2 regions of the Streptomyces sp. NPDC033174 genome follow, and region 1 is predicted to be linked to the other one. Evidence: predicted binding sites of a transcription regulator. Region 1 holds the regulator's gene; the other holds the start of a gene.
What was found. The regulator HspR, encoded in region 1, represses chaperone genes until heat shock. The targets are predictions, from matches to a motif close to TTGAGNNNNNNNNNCTCAA.
Positions count from the first base shown of each region.

Region 2: a site for HspR is predicted at 1,968-1,986, ahead of lon (endopeptidase La). Genes of this name have one in related genera too.

Region 1 is NZ_JBVIPQ010000004.1:468,324-471,725, forward strand. It holds gene grpE (nucleotide exchange factor GrpE) at 1-120, shown strand, start outside; gene dnaJ (molecular chaperone DnaJ) at 148-1,329, shown strand; gene ACZ5VC_RS15790 (heat shock protein transcriptional repressor HspR) at 1,334-1,786, shown strand; gene ACZ5VC_RS15795 (hypothetical protein) at 1,947-2,420, opposite strand; gene ACZ5VC_RS15800 (helix-turn-helix transcriptional regulator) at 2,372-3,402, opposite strand, start outside.
Region 2 is NZ_JBVIPQ010000002.1:371,777-375,178, forward strand. It holds gene ACZ5VC_RS07990 (spermidine synthase family protein) at 1-347, opposite strand, end outside; gene ACZ5VC_RS07995 (rhomboid-like protein) at 621-1,388, shown strand; gene ACZ5VC_RS08000 (hypothetical protein) at 1,306-1,842, opposite strand; gene lon (endopeptidase La) at 2,009-3,402, shown strand, end outside.

The DNA.
Region 1 (3,402 bases):
GGCGAGCGGACCATCCGGCCCGCGCGGGTGGCGGTGGCCGAGCCCCAGCCCGGGGCGACGCCGGCCGCGAAGGAAGAGAAGTCGTCCGACGAGGAGAGCGGTGGCCCGGACGAGGGCTGACGCGACCCGGTGGAAGGAGGGACGTCGATGAGTACGAAGGACTTCGTCGAGAAGGACTACTACAAGGTTCTCGGCGTCCCCAAGGACGCCACGGACGCAGAGATCAAGAAGGCGTACCGGAAGCTCGCCCGCGAGTTCCACCCGGACGCCAACAAGGGTGACGCCGGCGCCGAGTCGCGCTTCAAGGAGATCTCCGAGGCGAACGACGTCCTCGGTGACCCGAAGAAGCGCAAGGAGTACGACGAGGCCCGCGCGCTGTTCGGCAACGGCGGGTTCCGGGCCGGGCCCGGCGGCGCCGGCGGCTCGTTCAACTTCGACCTGGGCGACCTCTTCGGGGGTGCCCAGGGCCCGGGGCAGGGCGGCGCCGGAGGCTTCGGCGGCGGACTCGGGGACGTGTTCGGCGGTCTGTTCAACCGCGGCGCCGGTCCGGGTACGCGTACCCAGCCGCGCCGCGGCCAGGACATCGAGTCCGAGGTGACACTCAGCTTCACCGAGGCGGTCGACGGGGCCACGGTCCCGTTGCGGATGTCCAGCCAGCAGCCCTGCAAGGCCTGTTCGGGCACCGGTGACAAGAACGGCACGCCGCGCGTGTGCCCGACCTGTGTCGGCACCGGGCAGGTCTCCCGGGGCGGCAGCGGCTCCTTCTCGCTGACCGACCCGTGTGTGGACTGCAAGGGCCGTGGGCTGATCGCCCAGGACCCCTGCGACGTCTGCCACGGCAGCGGGCGCGCCAAGTCCTCCCGGACCATGCAGGTCCGGATCCCGGCGGGTGTCTCCAACGGGCAGCGGATCCGGCTGCGCGGCAAGGGCGCGCCGGGCGAGCGCGGTGGTCCGGCCGGCGACCTCTATGTCGTCGTGCACGTCGACGCGCACCCGGTGTTCGGCCGCAAGGACGACAACCTCACCGTCACCGTGCCCGTCACCTTCGACGAGGCGGCGCTCGGCGGCGAGATCAAGGTCCCGACCCTCGGTGGCCCCCCGGTGACGCTGAAACTGCCCGCGGGCACGCCCAACGGCCGTACGATGCGCGCCCGTGGGAAGGGTGCGGTCCGCAAGGACGGCACCCGCGGGGACCTGCTGGTGACCGTGGAGGTCGTCGTGCCGAAGGACCTCGACGACAAGGCGCGCGAGGCCCTTGAGACCTACCGCGAGGCGACCGCGGGTGAGGACCCCAGGGCAGAGCTGTTCCAGGCCGCGAAGGGAGCTTGACGTCATGGACATCAGACCGGGACGCAGCCGCAATCCGTATGAACTGACCGACGAGACGCCGGTGTACGTGATCTCGGTGGCGGCCCAGCTCTCCGGCCTGCACCCGCAGACGCTCCGGCAGTACGACCGCCTGGGTCTGGTCTCCCCGGACCGTACGGCGGGGCGTGGCCGGCGCTACTCGGCCCGTGACATCGAGTTGCTCCGGCAGGTGCAGGCGCTCTCGCAGGACGAGGGCATCAACCTGGCGGGAATCAAGCGCATCATCGAGCTGGAGAACCAGGTCGCCGCGCTGCAGTCCCGGGTGGCCGAGCTGTCGGCGGCCGTGGAGGGCGCGGCGGCGACGCTGCGGCAGCGCGAGGCGCAGGTCCACGCGTCGTACCGGCGGGATCTGGTGCCGTATCAGGATGTGCAGCAGGCGAGCGCTCTGGTGGTCTGGCGGCCGAAGCGACCCGAGTAGGCCCGTGAGGCGAGGCCCCCTCCGACGGAGGGGGCCTTCGTCGTGCCCGGCGCCGGGTCACCCGGCCTGTCACCCGCGCCGCCACCCGGCCCGTCGTCCGGCCCCCGTCCGCGCCGCCACCCGGCCCGTCGTCCGGCCCCCGTCCGCGCCGCCACCCGGCTCACGTGATCATTTCGATGCCCAGGTCGAGCGCCGACTCCCACCACGGCGCCGCGCCCGTCCCGAAGGCGGCGGCCAGCGCCGTTCCCACGGCGATGTCCTGGCCGAGGACCTTGGCGTCGTCCCGCCAGTCCGCCGAGACCGTGCCGTCGCCGGTGGAGTCCAGTTCCCCAAGCGCCCGGCCGTCCCTCAGCAGCCGGCTGGTGACGTACGAGCAGGGCACCAGCCGGTAGTTCGCCCCACCCACCTCGGCGTCGACGCGGTAGGACCGCCGGGAGATCCGCCCCTTGGCGGGCAGGATGCGGGCGGGCCGCCCGTCGACGGTCAGGGTGAGCAGGTCGGCCGCCCGGGTGCCGATGGGGACATGGACGTCCGGTGTGGCGCCGGGGGCCCGTACGAGCGTGACGGAGGGCAGGCCCTCGCCGGTCACGTGGAGGGTCCCGGCGTCGATGTCGAGGGCGACGTGAGTGAGCATGCCTGGTGATCCCGTTCCAGCATTCCGGACTGTGCGATGAGAAAGCCGAGTTGGGCGCGGCTGCCGCTGCCGAGGGCGGACGCGAGCTTGGCGATGTGGGCGCGGCAGGTGCGGACGTTCATCCCCAGCCGGCGCGCGATGGCCTCGTCGACGTGGCCCTCGACGAGGAGTTTGGCTATGGAGCGCTGCACGCCGCTGATGCCGTCCACGGCCGGCGTGTAGGGGACTTCGTGCTCCCAGGGGACACCGTGCAGCCAGAACTGGTCGAAGACGCCGACGAGATACTGCACGAGGCCCTCGTGGCGCAGCTCCAGGGCGACCCGCCGGTCTCTTCGCGCCGGGATGAAGGCGACCTTCCGGTCCACGATGATGAGCCGGTCGATGATCTCCTCGAGGGTGCGCACCTCGAGGCCGTAGGGCGCGATGCGTTCGACGTATCCCATGGTGGCCGAGTGGTGGCGGGCGGTGTGCTGGTACAGCGTGCGCATCTGCACACCGCGGTCGAGCAGCGGCTCCACCCGGCGCAGCCCTTCCTTCAGCACCTCGGGCGTGCGCCCGCTGCCCGGCTGGAGGGTGAGCAGCTCCATCGTGCACTCGTTGATCACGCGGTCCAGCGTGGCGTTGATCAGGCTGAGCCCCTCCAGGACGCTGATGGCCTGGGTGGCCGACGGGTCCGGGGCGTTGATGGTCATGAATGGCTCGAACGTGTCGGCCAGCGAGATCGCGAGCTGCCTCCGCTGCTGGATCTCCCGCTCGATGGGGTGTATCAGCTTGTTCAGCGCGATCGACGGAGGAACCGGCCGCAGCCAGTTGGTGTCGTCCGGATCGGGGTGCAGCAGGGCGAGGTCGATCAGGCACGGCACTTCTTCGACGTCCGCCCGGGCTATCCGGCCGGCGCGTAGAGCGGTCGCGTACAGGTGCTTTCCGGCATCGCACAGCTCGCCATGACTGTGACCGTTATCCGTATCGCCCCTTTTCGACT
Region 2 (3,402 bases), on a different contig from region 1:
CGCGGATCGCCGAGGGCCTGCCCCGAGATCGCCGCGAGCGGCCCCTCACGGTGCCAGTCGATGATCGCCTGTTCGCGCTCGACGACCGCGATCCGCGACCAGCCCGGGTCGGACGCCGCGTGTGCCAGGGAGAACCCGACGCCGAGTCCGCCGATCAGTACGGAGTGGCCCGGGGCGCCGCCGAGCGCCTGGGCGGCCGCGTCGATGAGCAGACGCTCCGAGCGGCCGTCGGACGTGTCCATCAGGAACGTGCCGTTGGCGATGATCTGGAGGAGGGACCCGTCCCGTCGCAGTACCACCTCCCCGTACGGTCCTTCGCGCCGGTCGAGGGTGACGGGGGCGGACATGGCGGGGAGCCTCCTGCCGTGTGCGGGTAGGTGTCGGACGGTTCCGGACACGTCTCGCGTACCCGGACGCCGCCGGCCCATCCTCCCCGTACGGCAGGGGTCGGGACAAGCGCATGGGCCGCTCCCCGCGTGACGGAGGTCACGGGACGCGGGGAGTGGCGATCGCCGCGTGTGGGGCAGGGTGGAGCCGGGGGACGTGTCGACAGGCAGCGGACGGAGGGATCTGGCGCGGTGCACCGGCTTCCCCCGCCCGGAACGGCCGAAGGGGCCACGGTGTCCGGCACAGTGTCCGACGGGCGTGCGAGCGCATCGCCCGAGGAAGGCGCCCCGCCGCTGAACGCCGTCCCGGCCCAGCGGACCGCCGCCATGTCCCGAGCCCGCTACCCGGTTCCCCGGGCCGGCGCTCTCCTGCCCACACCCCGGGGCACCCCCTTCACCTTCTGCTACACCCTCGTCCTCGTCGCGACCTCCCTGTACACGCGGTTCGGCGACCCGGACACGGTCGCCGCGCTGCTCCGGGGGTCCAGTACGGACGCCGCCCACCTCTCCCGCACGCCGCTGCTCGTCCTGGCCGCCAGCGCCCTGTGGATCGCGGGCGGCCTCGCCTCTCCGTACGCCCTCGGCTTCGTCCTCGTCCTCACCGCTCTGGAGCGCCGCGTCGGCGGAGTGCGCACGGCGGGCGTCTTCCTGGCCGGGCACGTCGTGGCGACCCTCGCCACCGAGGTGCCGGTCGGACTGTCCGTCCTCGCCGGGCGGCTGCCCGAGTCGTCGCTCCACCGGCTCGACTACGGCATCAGTTTCGGGCTGCTCGCCTGCGTCGGCGCACTCGCCGGCCTGCTCCGCGCGCCCGCGCGGACAGCACTCCTGGGCGGGACCGCGCTCGTACTGGTCCGCGACCTGCTGGCGTTCGAGGATCCGATCAGCAACTGGGGTCATCCACTCGCGCTGTTGGCGGGGGTCACTTGCTGGTCAGTCGTGCGTCGTCGGGCAGCGCCGCGAACACCCGGTCCAGAGCCGGCGGCCGCTCCCCGTCCCCGGTGACGACGACCCGGTGCTGATGCGCGATCACATACTGGAAGCCGTCGAAGACGGGCGTCCCGGTGGGCCGGGCGGGCACCTTGGCGTAGGCGGGGTCCTCCAGGGCCTCGCGCAGCGTCCCGACGTCGGCCGGGGACATCCGGCCGGTGCGCTCCGGCTTCGTCCCCGACCGGGTGGTGTAGCGGCCGTCGTAACGGACGGTCAGGTCGTTGCTGACACCCGCGAAACCGCCGCTGACGTTCACATGGACGAGCACCTCGTCCGGGTCGGGGGTGTCCTTCGGCGGCGCCGGAGTGCCCGAAGGCCCCTCGGCGGGTGGTGACGGCGCCCCGCCGCCGGTCTGCGCGGGCCGGTCCGGGGGCGGCGGTCCCGAGGTCCCGCAGCCGGTCACTCCGAGCGCGACGGCCAGCAACAGCCCCGCGCCCCACGCACCTCGTCCGCACCCCCGCATGGTCATGGCCCCGAGCATGCCGGGTCGGGCGGGAGAGGACCACCCCTCCGCCGCATCCGTCCGGACCCTCCCCCCGAAAGTGATCGCTCAGAGCGAACAGTCGCCGGGGAACAATCCTCCGCTCACGAGCATTGAGTCGGCATAGCTCAACTTGAATGCTGAAGGGGAGATCATGGCTGCTGAGTCCACGGAGTACTCGACGCTCACTCTGCCTGTGCTGCCGCTCGACGACGAGGTCGTGCTGCCCGGAATGGTGGTGCCGCTCGATCTGTCCGACAACGACGTGCGTGCCGCGGTCGAGGCCGCGCAGGCTGCCGCGGCGGGCAGCAAGCCCAAGGTGCTGCTGGTGCCCCGGATCGACGGGACGTACGCCGGTACCGGTGTGCTCGGCACCGTGGAGCAGGTGGGACGGCTCTCCGACGGCGACCCCGGTGCCCTGATCCGCGGCCGCGGCCGCGTGAGGATCGGTGCCGGCACGACAGGGCCGGGCGCGGCCCTCTGGGTCGAGGGCGCCACCGTCGAGGAGACGGTCCCCGACCCGCTCCCCGGCTCGGTGAACGAGCTGGTCACCGAGTACAAGGCGCTCGCCACCAGCTGGCTGAAGAAGCGCGGAGCCTGGCAGGTCGTCGACCGCGTCCAGCAGATCGACGACGTCTCGGCCCTCGCCGACAACGCCGGCTACTCGCCGTTCCTGACGGTCGGCCAGAAGGTCGAACTGCTGGAGACCGAGGACCCGGTCGCCCGGCTCAGGCTCGCCACCGAGCAGCTGCGCGGCCACCTCGCCGAGCAGGAGGTCGCCGAGTCCATCGCCAAGGACGTCCAGGAGGGCGTCGACAAGCAGCAGCGCGAATTCCTGCTGCGGCGTCAGCTGGAAGCCGTCCGCAAGGAGCTGCGCGAACTCAACGGAGAGAGCGGCACCGAGGACGAGCCGGACGACTACCGCGCCCGGGTCGAGGCCGCCGACCTTCCCGGGAAGGTCCGGGAGGCCGCCCTCAAGGAGGTCGACAAGCTGGAGCGGTCCAGCGACCAGTCCCCGGAGGGCTCCTGGATCCGCACCTGGCTCGACACCGTCCTCGAACTGCCGTGGAACGAGCGCACCGAGGACGAGTACGACATCCAGGGCGCCAAGGCGATCCTCGACGCCGAGCACGCGGGCCTGGAGGACGTGAAGGAACGCATCACCGAGTACCTGGCCGTGCGCAAGCGGCGCGCCGAGCGGGGCCTCGGCGTGGTCGGCGGCCGCCGGGGCGGCGCCGTGCTCGCGCTCGTCGGCCCGCCCGGAGTCGGCAAGACCTCGCTGGGCGAGTCCGTCGCGCACGCGATGGGCCGCGAGTTCGTCCGCGTCGCGCTCGGCGGCGTCCGGGACGAGGCGGAGATCCGCGGCCACCGGCGTACGTACGTCGGCGCGCTGCCTGGCCGTATCGTCCGCGCCATCAAGGAGGCCGGGTCCATGAACCCGGTGGTCCTGCTCGACGAGATCGACAAGGTCGGTTCCGACTTCCGCGGCGACCCGGCCGCCGCGCTGCTCGAAGTCCTCGACCCGGCGCAGAACCACACCTTCCGGGA